4 regions of the Mesorhizobium sp. C120A genome follow, and region 3 is predicted to be linked to each of the others. Evidence: predicted binding sites of a transcription regulator. Region 3 holds the regulator's gene; each other region holds the start of a gene.
What was found. The regulator PhoB, encoded in region 3, activates phosphate uptake and scavenging genes when phosphate is short. The targets are predictions, from matches to a motif close to TGTCATNNANCTGTCAT.
Positions count from the first base shown of each region.

Region 1: NL532_RS17480 (bifunctional 2',3'-cyclic-nucleotide 2'-phosphodiesterase/3'-nucleotidase) is a predicted target of PhoB. The motif match lies at 1,417-1,433, and genes of this name have one in related genera.
Region 2: phnC (phosphonate ABC transporter ATP-binding protein) is a predicted target of PhoB. The motif match lies at 2,056-2,072, and genes of this name have one in related genera.
Region 4: ugpB (sn-glycerol-3-phosphate ABC transporter substrate-binding protein UgpB) is a predicted target of PhoB. The motif match lies at 2,967-2,983, and genes of this name have one in related genera.

Region 1 covers NZ_CP100476.1:3,621,158-3,626,315, forward strand. The annotation lists gene NL532_RS17475 (NAD(P)/FAD-dependent oxidoreductase) at 128-1,393, shown strand; gene NL532_RS17480 (bifunctional 2',3'-cyclic-nucleotide 2'-phosphodiesterase/3'-nucleotidase) at 1,535-3,514, shown strand; gene NL532_RS17485 (SAM-dependent methyltransferase) at 3,575-4,825, opposite strand; gene NL532_RS17490 (hypothetical protein) at 5,079-5,158, shown strand, end outside.
Region 2 covers NZ_CP100476.1:1,611,787-1,616,944, reverse strand. The annotation lists gene phnK (phosphonate C-P lyase system protein PhnK) at 1-486, shown strand, start outside; gene phnL (phosphonate C-P lyase system protein PhnL) at 695-1,402, shown strand; gene NL532_RS07935 (DapH/DapD/GlmU-related protein) at 1,399-2,016, shown strand; gene phnC (phosphonate ABC transporter ATP-binding protein) at 2,147-3,004, shown strand; gene phnD (phosphonate ABC transporter substrate-binding protein) at 3,152-4,060, shown strand; gene phnE (phosphonate ABC transporter, permease protein PhnE) at 4,117-5,073, shown strand; gene phnE (phosphonate ABC transporter, permease protein PhnE) at 5,074-5,158, shown strand, end outside.
Region 3 covers NZ_CP100476.1:1,335,551-1,340,708, forward strand. The annotation lists gene pstA (phosphate ABC transporter permease PstA) at 1-337, shown strand, start outside; gene pstB (phosphate ABC transporter ATP-binding protein PstB) at 355-1,179, shown strand; gene phoU (phosphate signaling complex protein PhoU) at 1,221-1,925, shown strand; gene phoB (phosphate regulon transcriptional regulator PhoB) at 1,942-2,631, shown strand; gene NL532_RS06615 (ROK family protein) at 2,662-3,897, opposite strand; gene xylF (D-xylose ABC transporter substrate-binding protein) at 4,164-5,158, shown strand, end outside.
Region 4 covers NZ_CP100476.1:1,456,602-1,461,759, reverse strand. The annotation lists gene ugpE (sn-glycerol-3-phosphate ABC transporter permease UgpE) at 1-628, opposite strand, end outside; gene ugpA (sn-glycerol-3-phosphate ABC transporter permease UgpA) at 638-1,522, opposite strand; gene ugpB (sn-glycerol-3-phosphate ABC transporter substrate-binding protein UgpB) at 1,594-2,904, opposite strand; gene NL532_RS07215 (hypothetical protein) at 3,090-3,236, shown strand; gene NL532_RS07210 (bifunctional diguanylate cyclase/phosphodiesterase) at 3,385-5,158, shown strand, end outside.

The DNA of each region.
Region 1 (5,158 bases), 2.3 Mb from region 3:
CGACATAGGCATTCGCGACATCCGGCGACGAGTCCTGGGCAGCCTTAAGCGGCAATCTAGCTCGCCCCGACATTGTTGCGGTGCACAAAAATCACTAGATAAAGGGAGACAAACAGGGGTGAATGCGATGAGTGAAACCAGCCATCATGTCGTTGTCGTCGGCGCAGGGTTCGGCGGTCTCGAACTCACCCGGGCGCTGGCCGGCGCACCCGTGCGCATCACCATGATCGACAAGCGCAACCATCACCTTTTCCAGCCGCTGCTCTACCAGGTGGCGACCACCTCGCTGGCGACCTCGGAAGTCGCCTGGCCGATCCGTCATCTGCTGCGCAAGCGCGAGGACGTGACGACCCTGCTCGGCAACGTCACCGGCGTCGACCGTCCAGGCAAACGCGTGCTGCTTGAGGACGGCAGTTCTGTTCCCTACGACACGCTGGTGCTCGCCACCGGCGCGCGTCATGCTTATTTCGGCCACGACGAATGGGAGCCTTTCGCGCCCGGGCTGAAGACGCTTGAAGACGCAACCACCATTCGCCGGCGCATCCTGCTCGCCTTCGAGCAGGCCGAGCGCGAGACCGATCCGGCCAAGCGCCAGGCACTGCTGACACTGGTCATCGTCGGCGGCGGCCCGACCGGCGTGGAGCTTGCCGGCACCATTGTGGAACTCGCGCATGAAACGCTGCGCGGCGAATTCCGCAACATCGACACGCGTGAGGCGCGTGTGGTGCTGGTCGAGGCCGGAGACAGGATCCTAGCCAATTTCGCGCCAAAGCTGTCCGACTATGCGCGCAAGGCGCTGGAGCGGCGGGGCGTCACGGTCGAGCTTGGCCGCGCCGTCACGCGCCTCGATGCCGAAGGCGTCGTCTTTGGCGATACGCATCTGCCGGCGCGAACCATCCTGTGGGCCGCCGGCGTGGCGGCTTCCCCCGCGGGAGAGTGGCTGGGCGCGCCGGTGGACCGGGCGGGCAGGGTAATGGTCGAGCCCGATCTGACCGTGCCGAACAGTCCTGAAATCTTCGTCATCGGCGACACCGCGCATGTCTTGCGGCCGGACGGCAAACCGGTGCCCGGCGTGGCGCCCTCGGCCAAGCAGGAGGGCAAGCATGTCGCCGCGACGATCAGGGCGCGGCTGGCCGGCGATGGCGCGCCGCGGCCTTTCCGCTACAAACATGCCGGCGACCTGGCGACGATCGGCAAGTGGGCAGCCGCGATCGATTTCGGCTCGATCAAGCTCACGGGATGGCTTGCCTGGTGGCTGTGGGGCGTGGCGCATATCTACTTCCTGATCGGTTTCCGCAACCGGCTCTCGGTGTCGCTTAGCTGGCTATGGATCTATTTCACCGGCCAGCGCAGCGCGCGGCTGATCACCCAGGGCGACGATGACAAGGGCTGAGGTTCTCAACCGCGGCCAAGGATATTCATCCAGCCGTCACCTTTTGCTGATCGACTGACTTCCCGATGGACATGGCCGGTTTTCGGCGCGAAGCTTCCGCCCGGGGCTGGGATCTTGTCACGTCGCTGGGAAGGAAAACCAATGCCGCATCTCAATTACCCCGTCTCCCGCCGTAGTTTGCTTGCCGGTGCGGCCGCCAGCGGGGCGCTGATCATGCTGCATCCGTTTTCCGCCCGCGCGCAGGCCAATCAGGCGCATCTGAGGATCATGGAGACCACCGACATCCATGTGAATGTGCTGCCTTACGACTACTACGCAGACAAAGCCAACGACACGATGGGCCTGTCGCGGACGGCCTCACTGATCGCGGCGGTGCGCAAGGAAGCCACCAATGCGATGCTGATCGACAATGGCGATCTTTTGCAGGGCAATCCGATGGGCGATTACATCGCCTATGAGAAGGGCCTCAAGGAAGGCGATCTGCATCCGATCATGAAGGGCATGAACCTGCTGGGCTATGAATGCTCGACGCTCGGCAATCACGAGTTCAATTACGGCCTGTCGTTCCTCGACAAGGTGCTGGCCGGGGCCAATTTCCCGTTCGTCTGCGCCAATCTGATCCGCGGCACCGAGCTTGCCGCCAACCCGCGCGACGACAAGCTCTACCTCAAGCCCTATGTCATCCTCGACAAGAAGATCAAGGACGGGTCGGGCGCCGAGCAGCCGATCAAGATCGGCATCATCGGCTTCGTGCCGCCGCAGATCATGGTCTGGGACCTGAAGAACCTGGAAGGCAATGTCAGGACGCGCGACATCGTCGAGGCGGCCAGGGCATGGGTGCCGCAGATCAAGGAGGAGGGCGCCGACATCGTCATCGCGCTCTCGCATTCCGGCATCGATATCAAGCAGGGCGACGGCATGGAGAACGCCTCCTTCTTCGTCGCCGGCGTCGAAGGCATCGATGCGGTGTTCACCGGCCATCAGCATTTGGTCTTCCCCGGCAAGAAGGATTTTCAGGCGCTCGATGGCGTCGACACCGAGAAAGGCACGCTGCAGGGCAAGCCCGCCGTGATGGGCGGTTTCTGGGGCTCGCATATGGGACTGATCGATCTGCTTCTGGAACGGGACGGATCGAAATGGCGCGTAGCCTCGGCCACATCTGAGGCAAGGCCGATCTACGAGCGCGTCGACAAGGCAAACAAGCCGACGGTGGCGGACGACCAGCGCGTCGTCGATGCGCTGAAGGCGGACCATGAGGCGACACTTGCCTATGTCCGCCGACCGGTCGGCAAGACCTCGGCGCCGCTCTATTCCTATTTCGCGCTGGTCGCCGACGATCCGTCGGTGCAGATCGTCAACCAGGCGCAGAGCTGGTACCTCAAGGACATATTAAAAAGCACGCAGTGGAAGGACGTGCCGCTGCTGTCGGCGGCGGCGCCCTTCAAGGCCGGCGGGCGCAACGGCGCCGACTACTATACCGACGTGCCGGTGGGCGACATCGCCATCAAGAACGTCGCCGACCTCTATCTCTATCCGAACACGGTTCGTGCCGTCGAAATCACCGGCGCGCAAGTGAAGGAATGGCTGGAAATGTCGGCCGGCATTTTCAGGAAGATCGAGCCGGGCAAAGCCGACCAGGCGCTCATCGACACCGAATTCCCGTCCTACAATTTCGATGTGATCGATGGCGTCAGCTACGGAATAGACCTGTCGCAGCTGCCGAAATACGATGCCAAGGGTGGCGTCGCCAATGCCGGCTCGAACCGCATCGTCGGCCTCAGCTTCGACGGCAAGCCGATTGATCCGGCAGCGAAATTCGTCGTCGCCACCAACAATTACCGCGCCGGCGGTGGCGGCAATTTCCCCGACATCAATGCCTCGAAGATCATCTACGAGGCGCCGGACACCAACCGCGACGTGATCGTGCGCTACGTCGTCAGCGAAGGCACGATCAACCCCTCGGCCGACGACAATTGGTCGTTCACGCCGCTGCCCGGCACCAGCGTCGTGTTCGAGACCGGCCCCAAAGCGAAGGATTTCATATCTGGGGTGAAATCGCTCAAGATCGAGCCGGCCGGCGAGGGCGAATCCGGGTTTGCGAAGTATCGCATCCTGCTTTGAGGCAACGTGCAGCTAACAGGGAAAACGAGCGGGCATACGCCCGCTCAATCACGCTTCGGATCAGGCTTTGTAGACCACTTGGCGCACGTCGATGTAGCTGGCTCTAAAGCCGGCTTCGCAATAGTGGAGATAAAATTCCCAAAGCTTCTTGAAGCGGTCGTCGAAGCCGAGCGGGACGATCTTTTCCCACGACGCCCAGAAGCGGTTGCGCCATTCGGCAAGCGTGCGGGCATAGTCGTCCGGAAAGACGCGCTCGCGCAGATGGGAAAGGCCATGGTCGCTGCCCAGCGTCTTCAGGATCGACGGCGTCGGCAGCATGCCGCCCGGGAAGACATAGCGCTGGATGAAATCCGGCCGCGCCCGATAGGTGTCGTAAGCGGCCTCGTTGATGGTGATGATCTGCAGGCCGGCGGTGCCGCCGGGCCTCAGGCACGCCTTCATCTTGCCGAAAAAAACCGGCCAATATTTTTCGCCGACCGCCTCGAACATCTCGATCGAGGCGATGCGGTCGTAAGTGCCCGTTTCATCTCGGTAATCCTGCAGCTTGATGTCGACCTTGTCGGCAAGCCCGGCCTTCTGGATGCGCGCCTTGGCAAAATCGTGCTGTTCGCGGCTGATGGTCAGGCCGGTGACGCGGCAGCCGATCTCGCGCGCGGCAAATTCGGCAAAACCGCCCCAGCCGCAGCCGATCTCGAGCACATGGTCCTTCTTGCCGATGCCGGTATCCTTGGCCAGCGCGCGGTATTTGGCGGCCTGAGCGCTTTCCAGGTCGTTGGCGCCGGTCGCATAGAGCGCCGACGAATAGGTCATGCTGGGATCGAGCCATTGCTTGTAGAAGGCGTTGCCGAGATCGTAATGCGCCGAGATGTTGCGCTTCGAGCCGGTGCGGGTGTTTTCGTTGAACCAGTGGCGGATGCGCTGGACCGTGTTGATGAGCCAGCTGGCGCCGCCGGCAATGCGCTCGCCAACAGCCGAGTTGACGACGAACAGTTCGAGGAAGCTGGTTACATCAGGGCTTTCCCAGTCGCCGTCCATGTAGGATTCGGCAACGCCGATGGTGCCACCGGAAAAGGCACGGCCGGGCAGGCGCCAGTTCTTCAACACCAGTTCGGCATCCGGGCCGGGTCCGTTGCCGCCGACAAGAACCGCCCGGCCATCCGGCATCCTCACCTTCAGCGAACCGCGCGGCAATTTCATCGCCGCCGACAGCACCATGCGCGCCTTGGCCGGCAGGCCCTTGACCATCTCGGCGAAATTGAGTTCGTCCAGCCTGATGGCGTCGCCGATGCCTTTGTATTCCCTGACAGCCATCTCACACCCCCCTGGACTTCCGCGGGGCGGCGCAAGATCTGCCGGCCCCCACATCCTCCACTTTTCATTCGCCAGGCGCGAATGCCGCTGCCTGCTTTCGCCACAATCTTCCACCGCATCGACCGGAACTTCAAGAGGCAAGCCGTGCCCGGCACTGGCCCAGGTGGCGTGCCTGGGGCCAGAATCGGTGAGGGCGAGCGACCGCCGGTGAAATCGCTATGGTTAGGAACAGCCACATACGTTAGTTTCAGCCATGCGTTACGTCATCGTCATCACCGCCATCGCCTTTTTCCTGATCTGGGATGGCCTCTACAATCAGGGCCGCTATCTCGA
Region 2 (5,158 bases), 280 kb from region 3:
CCCGCCGACGGCTTGCGCATGACGGTGTCTGCCGGCGCCAATGTCGGCGAGCGGCTAATGGCGGTCGGTGACCGCCATTACGGCAAGATCCGCGCCACTGCCGTCGACTGGCTGTCGCGCGTCGAGATCGACGAGAACCGCATCGACGACGAGCCGCGCGCCTTTTCCGGCGGCATGCGCCAGCGCCTGCAAATCGCCCGCAACCTCGTCACCGGACCGAGGCTGGTGTTCATGGACGAGCCGACCGGCGGCCTCGACGTCTCGGTGCAGGCGCGCCTGCTCGATTTGCTGCGCGGGTTGGTCACCGATCTCGGCCTGGCGGCCATCGTCGTCACCCACGATCTCGCCGTCGCCCGGCTTCTGTCGCAGCGTATTATGGTGATGAAAGACGGCCGTGTCGTCGAAAGCGGCCTGACGGATCGCGTGCTCGACGATCCCCGCGCGCCTTACACGCAATTGCTTGTTTCCTCGATTCTACAGGTGTGAAGATGGCGCCAAGGCACCCCCCTCTGGCCTGCCGGCCATCTCCCCCTCAAGGGGGGAGATCAGCAGCTTTTATGTCCCGCCCCTTCTACGATGCAGAAGAATGGCGAAGTCGAACGCGACAGCCAATCTCCCCCCTTGAGGGGGAGATGCCTGGCAAGGCAGAGGGGGGTGTTGGCCCGCGGACGAACAACGATTGGAGAACCTTCTGATGCCGACGCCCCTCGTTGTTTCCGGCGTCGCCAAAAGCTTCACCATGCATCTGCGCGACGGCATCAGATTGCCGGTTGTCGCCGGCGTCTCATTCTCGATCCGGGCCGGTGAATGCGCCGTGCTCGGCGGGCCTTCCGGCGCCGGCAAAAGCTCGATCCTGAAAATGCTCTATGGCAATTATGCCGTCGATGAAGGCCAGATCATCGTTCAGCATGAGGGCGGCCTGATCGATCTCGCCATCGCCAGCCCGCGCACGGTGCTTTCCGTGCGCCGCCAGACGATCGGCTATGTCAGCCAGTTCCTGCGCACCGTGCCGCGCGTATCCGCGCTCGACGTGGTCGCCGAGCCGCTGGTCGAACGCGGCGAGGACCGCGAGAGCGCGCGGAAAAAAGCACGCACCTTGCTGGGGCAGCTCAATTTGCCGGAAAAGCTCTGGGCGCTGCCGCCGGCGACTTTCTCGGGCGGTGAGCAGCAGCGCGTCAATATCGCGCGCGGCTTCATCACCGAGCATCCGGTCTTGCTGCTCGACGAGCCGACAGCTTCGCTCGATTCGAAAAACCGCGACGTTGTGGTTGCGTTGATCGCCGCCAAGAAAGCCGGCGGTGTCGCCTTGCTCGGCATCTTCCATGACCCGGATGTGCGTGAAGCCGTCGCCGATCGCATCATCGACGTGACCTCTTTCGCCGCCGGAAAAATCGCTGCATGAGCAGGAAACTATCGGAAGCGCCGTTGGTCCACGCCACGGCGCAGGTCGAGAACTCGACATTGGGGCGCTGGACAGAGATCGCCGACCGCAGCCGCGTGTCCGAAAGCATCCTCGGCGACTATTCCTACATCATGCAGGACTGCGTCGTCTGGTGCGCGACCATCGGCAAGTTCTCCAACATAGCCGCCGCCGTGCGCATCAACGCCACAAACCACCCGACCTGGCGGCCGACGCTGCATCACTTCACCTATCGCGCCTCCGACTATTGGGACGACGCCGAGCACGAAACAGAATTCTTCGCCCAGCGCCGCGCCAAACGCGTCTCCATCGGCCACGACACCTGGCTCGGCCACGGCTCGACCATCCTGCCCGGCGTCACCGTCGGCGATGGTGCTGCCGTAGGCGCCGGCGCTGTGGTGTCGAAGGATGTCGCGCCCTACACCATCGTTGGCGGGGTGCCAGCCAAGCCGATCCGCGAGCGTTTCGATCGCCGCACGGCCGAACGCTACCAGGCGCTCGCCTGGTGGGACTGGGACCACGCCAGGCTGCGCGCCGCGCTCGACGATTTTCGCGTACTCGAGGCAGACGCGTTCCTCGAGAAATACGGCGCCTGATCGGGTGCGATCACCCCCACTTGCCGCACGGCTGTGGAGCGTAACAAAACTGACATCGTCATGACATGGCAGGTTCATGTCGCTGCGCTAGGCGAGAACCAGACGATCAATTCAGGTCTGGAACTCTTCGATGTTATCGACCCCTGCCACGCTCGAAATCCGCGGCGTCTCGCGCCGATTTGGCAAGAACACCGCCGTCAGCGCCATCGACCTGTCGATCCCGCAGGGCCAGATGGTCGGCATCATCGGTCGTTCCGGCGCCGGCAAATCCACCCTCCTTCGCATGATCAACCGTCTCATCGACCCCAGCCAGGGATCGATTTTTTTTGACGGTGCCGAGGTCTCGCGGCTGCGTGGCTCGCCGCTGCGACGCTGGCAGCGCGACTGCGCCATGATCTTCCAGCAGTTCAACCTGGTGCCGCGCCTCGATGTGCTGACCAATGTGCTGCTCGGCCGTCTCAATCATCGCTCGACCTTTTCCAACCTGCTCGGCATGTTTACCCGCGCCGAATGCGCTGAGGCGATTGCAGCACTCGAGCGCCTCGACATCGCCCGCACCGCACTGCAGCCAGCCGGCACGCTGTCTGGCGGCCAGCAGCAGCGCGTCGCCATTGCCCGCGCCATGATGCAGCAGCCCAAGGTGCTGCTCGCCGATGAGCCGATCGCTTCGCTCGACCCGCTCAACGCCAAGGTGGTGATGGACTCGCTGCAGGACATCAACCTGCGCGAAGGCATCACCGTCGTCACCAATCTGCACACGCTGGACACCGCCCGCACCTATTGCAACCGCATCATCGGCATGGCTGCCGGCAAGATCGTCTTCGACGGTCCGCCGGAAGCGCTCAACCGCGAGGCCGTGCGCCTGGTCTATGGCGCCGACGGCAACGGCGTCGATATCTCCGAGGCCATCACCTCGACCAGCATCGCCTACAAGCAAAAGATCGCCGCATCCGCCAGCCCGCTCGAGCCCGCATTCCCCGGGTACTGACCCATGATCCCGAAAAGTGGATACCGGTTTTCGGAAAAGATCATGGACCAAAACTGAGCCGCATTGGATCGACCGCCCGCGTCAAGGGCACTTGCAAAAATCAAGAACGCTGCCGGCGCGGGGCCGGAACTTACAGGAGAGACATCAATGTTCAGGAAGATGGTATTCGGCGCCGTTTCGGCGCTCGCCATGGCAACCAGCGCCGCGCATGCGGCCGACCTCAAGGAATTCCGCGTCGGCATCCTCGGCGGAGAGAACGAAACCGACCGCCTGCGCAACTATCAGTGCCTGGCCGATCACCTGAAGACCGAATTCGGCTTCGAAAAGGTCTCGCTGTTCCCCGCCGCCGACTATGACGGCGTCATCCAGGGCCTGCTCGGCGGCACGCTCGACTTTGCCGAACTCGGCGCTTCCGGCTACGCCAGCGTCTACATCAAGGACCCGAAGGCGGTCACCCCGATCCTCACCACCCAGCAGACCGACGGCGCCACCGGCTATTATTCCATCGGCCTGGCGCTGAAGTCTTCGGGCATTACCGACATCAAGTCGGCCAAGGGCAAGAAGCTCGGCTACGCCGATCCGGACTCGACCTCGGGCTACCTGATCCCGCTGACCCAGATCCCGAAGGACACCGGCGCCTCGAACGACGCCTACTTCGCCTCGACCCAGTTCAATGGCGGCCATGAAAACAACATCCTCGCCGTTCGCGACGGCAAAGTCGACGTTGCGGTTGACGATTCCTCCGGCATCGGCGACTTCAAGAACGGCTACACCTCCGGCACCTTCCACAAGGTCACCGCCAAGGGCGCCGTCGACCCCAACGACTTCGTCGAAGTCTGGCGCTCGGGCCTGATCCCGAACGGCCCGCTGGTCGTGCGCACCGCGCTCGGCGACGACATGACCGCCAAGCTTGCCGCCTTCTTCACCGACCTGCCGAAGAAGGACAAGGCCTGTTTCGAAGGCGTCGAAGGCGGCGACTTCACCGGTTACGTCCCGGTCAAGCCTGACTTCTACAACGTCATCGTCGAAGCCCGTAAGGCAGCCATCGGCGGCTGACGGCAAAATCAGAAAGGGCGACGTGAAAAACGCCGCCCTTTTTGCATGTCCCGATAATGACCATCTCAGCAACAGCCCGCTCCAACGCGACCCTGCAGGTAGCCAACGCCTGGCAGCGCCAGATATCGTTGCGGCGGCTTTATACCATCCTCGGCATCGGCCTGCTGCTGGCGGCGACGCTGTCGAGCATGTGGTTCGCCGACGAGGCCAATGCCGGTCACTTCTGGGACCGGCTGCCGCATATATTCGACTTCCTCAGCTGGCTGATCCCGAAGGACTGGAACGACGTCTGGCGGGCGCTGTTCGACATCGCCTCGCCGCATGACACCGGCACCCAGGAGTTCAACTTCCCGCTCGGCCGCGTCTATGTCTGGGGCGGCTTCTACATCCCCGAATATTTCGAGCTGATGCTGACCACACTCAACGTGGCGCTGGTCTCGACTTTCATCGGTTTCATCTTCGCCGTGCCGTTTTCGTTCATCGCCGCGCGCAACCTGACGCCGCATCCGGCGCTGCGGCTCGTCGTCAAGCGCTTCATGGAATTGCTGCGCGCCTTTCCCGAAATCGTCATTGCCGGCCTGTTCGCCGCCATTGTCTCGACCGGGCCGATCGCAGCCATCATCGCCATCGGCCTGCATTCGATCGGCGCGCTGGGCAAGCTGTTCTATGAAATCAACGAGAACATCGACATGCGCGCCGAAGAGGGCCTGAGAGCGGTCGGCGGCAACTGGTTCGAGCGCGTGCGCTTCGCCGACCTGCCGCAGGTGCTGCCCAATTTCATGTCCTACACATTGCTGCGCGTCGAGATCAACGTGCGGGCCTCGACCATTATCGGCGCCGTCGGCGGCGGCGGTATCGGCGAGGAACTGAAGCTCTCGATATCGCGCGGTTTCGGCGCCAAGACGGTGGCGTTGGTGCTGCTGTTGTTCACGACGATCTTCATCGTCGACCAGTTCTCCGCCTGGCTGCGCCGCAAGCTGGTCGGCGAGCAAGCTTTTCTGATGAGCGCTTAAATGACCGCTTTGACCACTGATCAGGTCCAGTCGATCGAGGAACGCTATCCGCAAATCTTTCGGCGGCCGGCCTACAAGCGCTTCG
Region 3 (5,158 bases):
CGGCCTCGGCACCTCCAAGATGCAGATGGTGTTCCACCACATCCTGCCGCTTGCCGCCCCAGGCATCCTTACCGGCACCATCATCGGCCTGGCGCGTGCGCTCGGCGAGACAGCACCGCTGCTCTTGATCGGCATGGTCGCTTTCGTCGCCGATTATCCGACGACGCCTTTCGATCCGGCGACCGCGCTGCCGGTTCAGATCTATATGTGGGCAAACGAGGCTGAGCGCGCTTTTGTCGAGCGCATGTCCGGCGCCATCATCATCCTGCTCGTCTTCCTCATGGCCATGAACATCACCGCGATCGTGCTCCGGCGCCGCTTCGAGCGGCGCTGGTAGAAAAAAGGCAATTTGGTATGAACATCATGACCGAACAGTCCCTTGAGAATGCAGTGGGCGACAAAATGAACGCCAAGTCGAACGAAGTCATCAAGATGCGCGGCGACAAGGTCGGCGTCTTCTACGGCGAGAAGCAGGCGTTGTTCGACGTCAATCTCGACGTCCGCCAGAACCAGGTGACGGCGCTGATCGGCCCGTCCGGCTGCGGCAAGTCGACCTTCCTGCGCTGCCTCAACCGCATGAACGACACCATCGATTCGGCGCGGGTGACCGGCAAGATCACGCTCGATGAAGACGACATCTACGACAAGAACATCGATGTCGTCGAACTGCGCGCCCGCGTCGGCATGGTGTTCCAGAAACCCAACCCGTTCCCGAAGTCGATCTACGAGAACGTCGCCTACGGCCCGCGCATCCATGGGCTGGCCAAGCGCAAGTCCGACATGGACCAGATCGTCGAGCAGAGCCTGAAGAAGGCTGCGATCTGGAACGAGGTCAAGGACCGCCTGCAGGAGCCCGGCACCGGCCTGTCCGGCGGCCAGCAGCAGCGCCTGTGCATCGCGCGCGCCATCGCCGTGTCGCCGGAGGTGATCCTGATGGACGAGCCCTGCTCGGCGCTCGATCCGATCGCCACCGCCCGTGTCGAGGAGCTGATCGACGAACTGCGCCAGAACTACACGATCGTCATCGTCACCCACTCGATGCAGCAGGCGGCGCGCGTCTCGCAGCGCACGGCGATGTTCCATCTCGGCTATCTCGTCGAGGAGGGCGTCACCGACAAGATGTTCACCAACCCCGACGACAAGCGCACCCAGGACTACATTACCGGCCGCTTCGGCTGAGCCGTCCGGCGGGTGAATTTTTAGGCACGAGGACCAAGATCATGGGTGAACATACCGTCGCCTCCTTCGATGAAGAGCTCGGGCAGATCAGCAAGCTGATCCGCGACATGGGCGATCTGGCAGGCTCGATGGTCAGCGGCTCGACCAGGGCGCTGCTCAATTCGGACAATGCGCTGGCACAGCGTGTCGTTTCCGACGACGCCATCATGGATGCGCGCCAGCGCGAACTGGACGACCGCGCCATCACGCTGATCGCCAAGCGCCAGCCGATGGCCAACGATCTGCGCGCCGTGGTCGGCTCGATCCGCATGGCGGGCGACCTCGAGCGCATCGGCGACCTCGCCAAGAACATCGCCAAACGCGTCGGCACCGTGGGCTTGAGCGTCACGCCGCGCGACCTCTCGCACTCCATCGATGCCATGGCGCAACTGGTGCTGATCCAGGTGCAAGGCGTCGTCGAGGAATATGCCGCCACCGATGCGGCAGCGCTTGCAAAACTCAGGAATGACGACGAGCGCATCGACGTCAAATACACGTCCGTGTTTCGTGAGCTCTTGACCTACATGATGGAAGACCCTCGCAACATCACCGCCTGCACGCATCTCTTGTTCTGCGCCAAGAATCTTGAGCGCATCGGCGATCATGTCACCAACATCGCCGAAAATGCGTATTATGTGCTGACCGGCCAGCAATTGCCCGCCAATCGTCCGAAGCAGGACGAGACGGCGATGGCCACGCCGGCCTGATGAGGGTGAACTGCCTATGATCGCGCCACGCATCATGGTCGTGGAGGACGAGGAGCCGCTGGGCGTGCTCCTCCGCTACAACCTCGAATCCGAAGGCTATCAGGTCGAGGTGGTGACACGCGGCGACGAGGCCGAGATCCGCCTGCAGGAAAACGTGCCCGATCTCCTGGTGCTCGACTGGATGGTGCCCGCTGTTTCCGGCATCGAGCTCTGCCGGCGGCTTAGAGTGCGGCCCGAAACCGAGCGGCTGCCGATCATCATGCTGACCGCGCGCGGTGAGGAAAGCGATCGCGTGCGCGGCCTGTCCACCGGTGCCGACGACTATCTGGTCAAGCCATTCTCGACGCCGGAGTTCATGGCGCGCGTGAAGGCGCTGCTGCGCCGGGCCAAGCCGGAAGTGCTGTCCAGCGTGCTCAAGGTCGGCGACATCGTGCTCGACCGCGAGTCGCACCGTGTCTACCGCAAGAAGAGCGAGATCAGGCTCGGACCGACCGAGTTCCGGCTGCTCGAATTCATGATGCGCCATCCCGGCCGCGTGTTCTCGCGCAGCCAACTGCTCGACAATGTCTGGGGCGAGACGATCTATATCGACGAGCGAACCGTCGACGTCCATGTCGGGCGCTTACGCAAAGCGGTCAACAACGGCCGCATGCCGGATGTCATCCGTACCATTCGCGGCGCCGGCTACGCGATCAGGGAAGACTAGGATGCTGCGCGTCGCGCCGTTGCCGGCCATTCAGGCGACATGCTTGCCGGATTTGGCCTGAATGCCCGGCGCGAAAATCTCCTGATCGACGAAGCCGAGCGCGCGCATGGCACAGCCTTCGCGGATCAGCGGCAGCTCGTTGGGCTCGGTGTCGAAGGAGATCGATTTCGAGTGCTGGCCGCCGGCGGTCTGGGCGATCGCTTCGCGCAATGCCGGTTCGATCAAGTCGAAGGCGGCGGCGCTGACGCCGACCATGGCGACGGGTGCCGGATCGATCAGTGCAAACAGGCTGCCGAGGCCGAAGCCGAGCGCCTCACCGGCCTTGCGATAGGCTTCGCGCTCCGGGCCATCGGTTTCGCGGGCGCGCGCGGCGAGTGCGCGCATATCAGCGTCGCCGATATCGACCGGCTCGGCATCTTCGCTCATCATTTTGGCGCTGCGCCAGATGGCGTAGTTTCCGGCATAGGCCTCGACGCAGCCGCGCCGCCCGCAGCGGCAGAGCGCGCCGCCCGGACGGTGGATCATGTGGCCGAACTCGCCGCCCGAGGAATGGGTGCCGGTGAACAGTTCGCCTTTCAGCACCAGCCCCATGCCGATGCCGTGCGACAAGAGGATCGCGATGAAATTGTCGCGGTAGCGCTCGGGCTGGCGCCATTGCAGGGCCACCGCCATCATATTGCAGTCGTTCTCCATGGTGGCAGGAATGCCGAATTCCGCTTCCAACATGTCGGCGAAGGCAATGTCGGTCAGTGGCGTGATTGGCGACCACAGCATGGCCCGCGCCTGCGAATCGGTGATGCCCTGGATGCCCATGGCAATGCGGGCGATGCTCTGGACATCGAGGTCCGGGTCCGCGAGACGCCGCCCGACGATTGCTACGCATTCGCCGATCAGCTCGTCGCGCGGCATGGTCAGCGTGTCGAGCCGGCGCTGTTCTTCCGCGACCACCTGGCCGGCATAGTCGATGACGGTGACGGAGAGGAAGTTCAGCGACAGCACCACGGTCATGACCGCCGCCGCTTCCGGGTTGAGGCCAAGGCCGACCTGCGGCCGGCCGCGTTTCAGCGAGCCGGTCTCGCCAGGCTTGCCTTCAATCAGGATGCCTTCTTGAATTAGATCAGACGAGATTGCCGATATCGTCGAATGGCTGAGGCCGGTGGTCGCCGCAATCTCGGTCCGCGACGGCTGGCCGGCCCGGCGCACGGCCGAAATCACCATCGCACGGTTGCGACGGCGCAGATCGTCGTGGCGGATCCCAACCGACATTTGTTTTCCTCCCGGCCTCCTCGCGCCTCATGATAGTGAAGGCGTTCGACGGCACCAGCCAAATATTGGCAGACGCCGGCAGCCCTGTCATTGTTTATTGCGGAGCTCGAAAAAATTCGGCAACGCCATCAGAATCCATCATAATCGATGTTGACAGTGCCTTATCATTGAACCAGTATTTTTTCGAGGCTCGAAAAAATGGAGCCTCTTTGTGCAGGCCTTCGGGCCGGTTTTGTCGCGCCGTGGGCGGCGCAGGGAGGGTTATAATGAACAGATTTGCAGCCGCCATGCTGGCGGGTGTCGCCATGTCGCTGGCGCTGATGTCGGTCGCGCAGGCGAAGGACAAGGTCATCGGCGTGTCGTGGTCGAACTTCCAGGAAGAGCGCTGGAAGACCGACGAGGCGGCGATGAAAACGGCGATCGAAGCCGCCGGCGACAAGTACATTTCGGCCGACGCGCAGTCCAATCCCGGCAAGCAGCTGACCGACGTCGAAAGCCTGATCTCGCAGGGCGCCAACTCGCTGATCATCCTGGCGCAGGACGCCTCGGCCATCGGCCCGGCGGTGCAGAAGGCGCTGGACGAAGGCATTCCGGTCGTCGGCTATGATCGCCTGATCGAGAACAAGGACGTCTTCTACCTGACCTTCGACAACAAGGAAGTCGGCCGCATGCAGGCCCGCGAAGTGTTCAAGGCGAAGCCCGAAGGCAACTATGTCTTCATCAAGGGCTCGGGCTCGGATCCGAATGCCGATTTCCTGTTCTCGGGCTCGATGGAAGTGCTCAAGGAAGCCATCGACTCGGGCAAGATCAAGAATGTCGGCGAGGCCTATACCGATGGCTGGCTGCCGGCCAACGCCCAGAAGAACATGGAACAGTTCCTGACCGCCAATGACAACAAGGTCGATGCCGTGGTTGCGGCCAATGACGGCACCGCCGGCGGCGTTGTCGCCGCGCTGACGGCGCAGGGCCTTGCCGGAACGGTTCCGGTCTCGGGCCAGGACGGCGACCATGCCGCCCTGAACCGCATCGCGCTCGGCACGCAGACGGTGTCGGTGTGGAAAGACGCGCGCGAACTCGGCAAGAACGCCGCCGAGATCGCCTCGCAGCTTGCCGATGGCAAGAAGACGGGCGACATTGCCGGCGCCAAGGACTTCACCACGCCTGGCGGCAACACCGTCAAGTCGCTGTTCCTGACCCCCGTCGCGATCACCAAGGACAACCTCAACGTCGTCATCGACGCCGGCTGGATCAAGAAGGACGA
Region 4 (5,158 bases), 120 kb from region 3:
TGAAGAGGATGACGAACAGTGCTGCGATGTTGGTGCGCGACAGCGGCAGCAGGATGTCGAAAAAGAAGCGCCATGGTCCGGCGCCGTCGACACGCGCCGCTTCCACCAACTCACCTGGGATGGTCATGAAGAACTGGCGAAACAGAAGCGTGGCGGTGGCCGAGGCGATCAGCGGAATGATCAGGCCGGCATAGGTGTCGATCATGCCGAGATCGACCATCACCTTGTAGGTCGGCAGGATGCGCACCTCGACGGGAAGCATCAGTGTGATGAAGATCAGCCAGAAGAAGACCATCCGAAGCGGAAAACGGAAGAACACGATCGCATAGGCCGAAAGGATCGAGATGAAAATCTTCCCCACCGCGATGCCGAGCGCCATGATCGTGGTGTTGAGCAGCAATCGGCCGACACTGACGCCGCCGATGCGGCCGACACCGCCGAACAGCGCCTCGCTGTAATTGTTCCAGACCTGGTCGCCGGGCAAAAGAGGCAATGGCGGCTTGAGGATGGTCTGCAGCGTCTGCGTGGAGGCAACGAAGGTGTAGTAGATCGGGAAAGCGACGATCAGGATGCCCAGGATGAGCACGGCGTGGGCGATGAGGGCGCGAAGCGGGGACTGACCAATCATCGCTCGCGCTCAACCGTAGTGGACTTTGCGTTCCACATAGCGGAACTGGATGGCCGTGAGTGAGATGACGATGACCATCAGGATGACCGACTGCGCGGCCGAATCGCCGAGGATCAAATTGACGAAACCGTCATTGTAGACCTTGTAGACCAGCGTCTCGGTGGCCTTGCCTGGCCCGCCGCCGGTGACGGCATGAACGATACCGAAAGTGTCGAACAGCGCATAGACAGTGTTGACGACCAGCAGGAAGAAGGTCGTCGGTGCGAGCAGCGGGAAGACGATGGTCCAGAAGCGCTTCGTCTCCCCGGCGCCGTCCATGGCCGCCGCCTCTATCAACGTCTTCGGCACCGCCTGCAGCCCGGCGACGAAGAACAGGAAATTGTAGCTGATCTGCTTCCAGGCAGCCGCAGATACCAGCAGGATCATGGCTTGGTTTCCGTTAAGCAAGGGATCCCAGGCGATGCCGAGACCTCTCAAGGCGTAGGCCAGCGAACCGATCGAGGGGTTGAACAGAAACAGCCACAACATGCCGGCAATCGCCGGCGCCACCGCATACGGCCAGATCAGCAGCGTGCGATAAAGGCCTCTGCCGCGCACCACCTTCTCGGCCATGACGGCAAGCAACAGGGCCACACCCATGGCGACGATCGCGGTCGCCAGAGAGAACACCAGCGTGACTTTGATCGAGTTGAGGTAGGCCGGGTCGGCCAGCACCTTGCGAAAGTTGGCGAGCCCGACGAACTTGCTCTTCAGCCCGAACGGGTCTTCCCTAAGCATCGACTGGTAGAGCGCCTGCCCGGTCGGCCAGTAGAAAAAGATCAGCGTAATGGCGAGTTGCGGCGCCACCAGCAGGTAAGGCAGGGTCTTGTTGGGGAAGACGACGCGTGGAGACAGGGTGATTCCCTCGCTATTCAGGAAATCGTCCACGCGGGTCCGCGTGGACGAGGTTCAACTGACAAATCGCTTCAGTTTCCGATCGCTTCCTGAATCGCCTTGTTGCCGCGTGCGACCGCGTTGTCGAGCGCCTGCTGCGCAGTCTGCTGGCCGGCCAGCATCTTCTCGAACTCCTCATTCTCGATGTCGCGCACCTGCGGCAGGTTGACGAGGCGCACGCCCTTCGAGTTCTCGGTCGGCGCCTTGCCCAGCATCTGCAGGATCGGCGTCTCACGGCCCGGGTTCTTGTCATAGAAGCCGGACTTCTTGGTCGCCTCATAGGCAGCGAGCGTCACCGGCAGATAACCCGACTTCTGGTGCAGATACTCCTGCACTTCGGTCTTGGACAGGTAGGAGAAGAACGCCGCGACGCCCTTGTATTCCTCGTCCGATTTGTTGCCGAACACCCACAGGCTGGCGCCGCCCGGCGTGGTGTTCTGGGGCGCGCCCTTGGCGTCACTATCATAGGGAAGCTGGCCGATGCCGTAGTTCATGCCCGACTTGACGATGTCACCGAGACCCCCCGACGATTCGGTGAAGATGCCGCATTCTCCGGCAAGAAAGATCTGCTTGGCTTCGGATGTACGGCCGCCATATTTGAAGGTGCCGTCCTTGGCCAGGTCGGCGAGCGCCTGGAAATGATTGACGAAGATCGGCGCATTGATCTTGAGCTCGACGTCGGTTCCGGCAAGTCCGTTCTGGTTGGTGCCATAGGAAACGTCGTTCCAGGCCGCGAAGGCCTCAAGGTGGATCCAGGTCAACCACGTCGAGGTATAGCCGCAGGAAGCGGCGCCGCTCGCCTTGATCTTCTTGGCGGCTTCCCACACCTCGTTCCAGGTCTTTGGCGGATTGTTCACATCAAGCCCGGCCTTCTGGAAGATATCCTTGTTGTAGTAGAGGATGGGCGACGAGGAATTATAGGGGAAGGACAGCATGGTCCCGTCCGGCTTCGAATAGTAGCCGACGATGCCGGGCAAATACTGGCTCTTGTCGAAGGTCACGCCGGCGCTGGTCAGCACATCGGCCACCGGCTTGATCGCACCTTCGGCGGCCATCATGACGCCGGTACCCACGTCGAACACCTGGATGATGTCGGGCGCTTGCCCCGCACGAAAGGCAGCGATGCCGGCATTCAGCGTTTCGGGATAGGTGCCCTTGAAAACAGGGAGAATTTCATAGTCGCTCTGGCTGGCATTGAAATCCTTGGCGATCTTGTCGACCACCTCGGCATTGGCGCCGGTCATTGCATGCCACCAACTGATCTGGGTGGCGGTGAAGGCGGAGGTGGTGGAAAGCAGGGTCAAGGTGGCGGCAACACCGGCCGCAAAGCCGAACAACTTCATGTTTCATCTCCCGTTTGTCATTGGCGAAAGGGGCGCTCCCGCGAACGCAATATGTGTCGCTGATGACAATCGGACAACGGATTTGTTGCTGTTTCGTGAATTTCATACCCGGCTAACTTCGCGCCCCCTCGCCTTGCAACGAGGACAGAGAGAAATGCCAAGCCGGCTCAGCGATAGAATGGGGCATGGTGGGCCTGCAAGGATCGCCGACCGCCCAGCGATGCGTGAAGGGCCCGCGTGACAGCGCCACGCACCTGCACCGTGCGGCCGCCAAACCGGCGCTCGGCCAGATCGAGATCGGCCGAGCGGCATCGCGCCAGGCGCTGCTGTAACCGTGCGTCTGGAATGAGAACAGGATCGCCGCAACATACAACCCGAAAAACCCGCTGTAGTTGTAGTTCGCATAACCGATTCTTCGTCAAGCGTGGCATACTAATCAAGTGGACGGCTTGATTGCTGTGGGAGAGCAGGTGGGGCGAGATGCTGACGGTCTATAATTGTATCGTGCATGAGCACGATCTGAGACTGGTCGCACTGGCAGCGCTCATTTGCGGTATTTCTTCCTTCTCGGCGGTCAACCTGCTTCGCCATGTCGACCGCTCGAGCGAGCGCAACCGCTATACCTGGCTGATGATAGCAGCCACTTCCACCGGCTTCGGTATCTGGGCGACGCATTTCATCGCAATGCTTGCCTTTTCTCCCGGAATCCCCAACGCCTACAATACGGAAATGTCGGCGCTTTCGCTCGCCGGTTCCGTCGCCCTGACCGCTGCGGGCATGTGGATCGCCACCTTGCGCCGGGGCATCGACTACCCTCTGGTCGGCGGCGCGGTCCTCGGCGCTGGTATCGCCGCCATGCACTATATCGGCATGGCCGCCTTCGAGGTCGAAGGGCGCATCGTCTGGAACCCGCTGCTGGTCGGCGTCTCGGTGCTGACAGGCGTCACCCTCGCCGCGCTGGCGCTGCTGGTCGTGTTGCGACGGCCGTCCATGCAGGCCACAATCGCCGCCGCCATCCTGTTGACGCTGGCGATCTGCAGCCTGCACTTCATCGCCATGGGCGCGGTGTCGATCTTCCCGGACTCCTCCATCGAGATATCGCAGTTCACGGTCGAACCGGTGTCGCAGGCCTTCGCCGCCGCTGCAGTCAGCATGGCTATCCTGGTGCTTTCAGCCGCAGCATTGTGGATCGACCTTCGCTTCCGGCGTCACAAGCTCGAGGCCGAGCGCATGCACGGCCTCGCCAACGCCGCCGTCGAGGGGCTGATCGTCTGCGACGGCGCCCGCATCGTCAGCGCCAATGACAGCATCGCGGCACTCACCGGCATTGCGCCGGAAGTGCTGAACGCGATGCTGCTTGGCGACCTCTTCGGCGAACGCACCGCGGCCGGCATGTCCGACTGCAGCGGACAGGCACAGGAAGCCGAACTCAGAGCCCATGACGGCGCCACCATCCCCGTCGAACTTATCGCCAGAAGCATCGACTATTGCGGCAAGCGGCACAGCGTGGTCGCCGTGCGCGACATCCGCGAACGCAGGAAGGCCGAGCAGGAGATCCTGCGCCTCGCCCATTTCGACCCGCTGACCGGGCTCCCCAACCGCCGCAGTTTCTCCGGCCGGCTCGAGGCCGAAATTGCCGCAATGGACCGCGGCGGCAAGGGTGGGCATCTTGCGCTGCTGCTGCTCGACCTCGACCGCTTCAAGGAAGTGAACGACCTGTTCGGGCATGGCGCCGGCGATGCCATGCTGCAGAAGGTGGCGCTATGCGCCTCCGCCGTGCTCCGCCACGGACAGATGCTGGCGCGTCTCGGCGGCGACGAGTTCGCCATCATCGCTCCGAACCTTCCCGATCCGCAGGCGGCCGGCCGCATCGCCGAGGCGGTGCTGGCGGCCATGCGCGAGGAAAACCGGCTGTCGGTCGGTGGCGGGCTGGTGTCGGCCAGCATCGGCATTGCACTTTATCCGCTCGACGCCGATGAGCCGACACTCCTGGTCAGCCACGCCGACACCGCGCTCTACCGCGCCAAGGCCGAGGGCAAGGACACTTACCGTTACTTCGAGGCCTCGATGGGCGCCGAGGCGCGAGACCGGCGCGTGATGGAGCACGAACTGCGCCAGGCCATGGCGCGCGATGAGTTTCGCCTCGTCTACCAGCCACAAAAGGAGATCAGCAGCGGGCGGATGGTCGGGTTCGAAGCGCTGATCCGCTGGCGCCATCCGCAGCGCGGCGACGTGTCGCCGGCGACCTTCATCC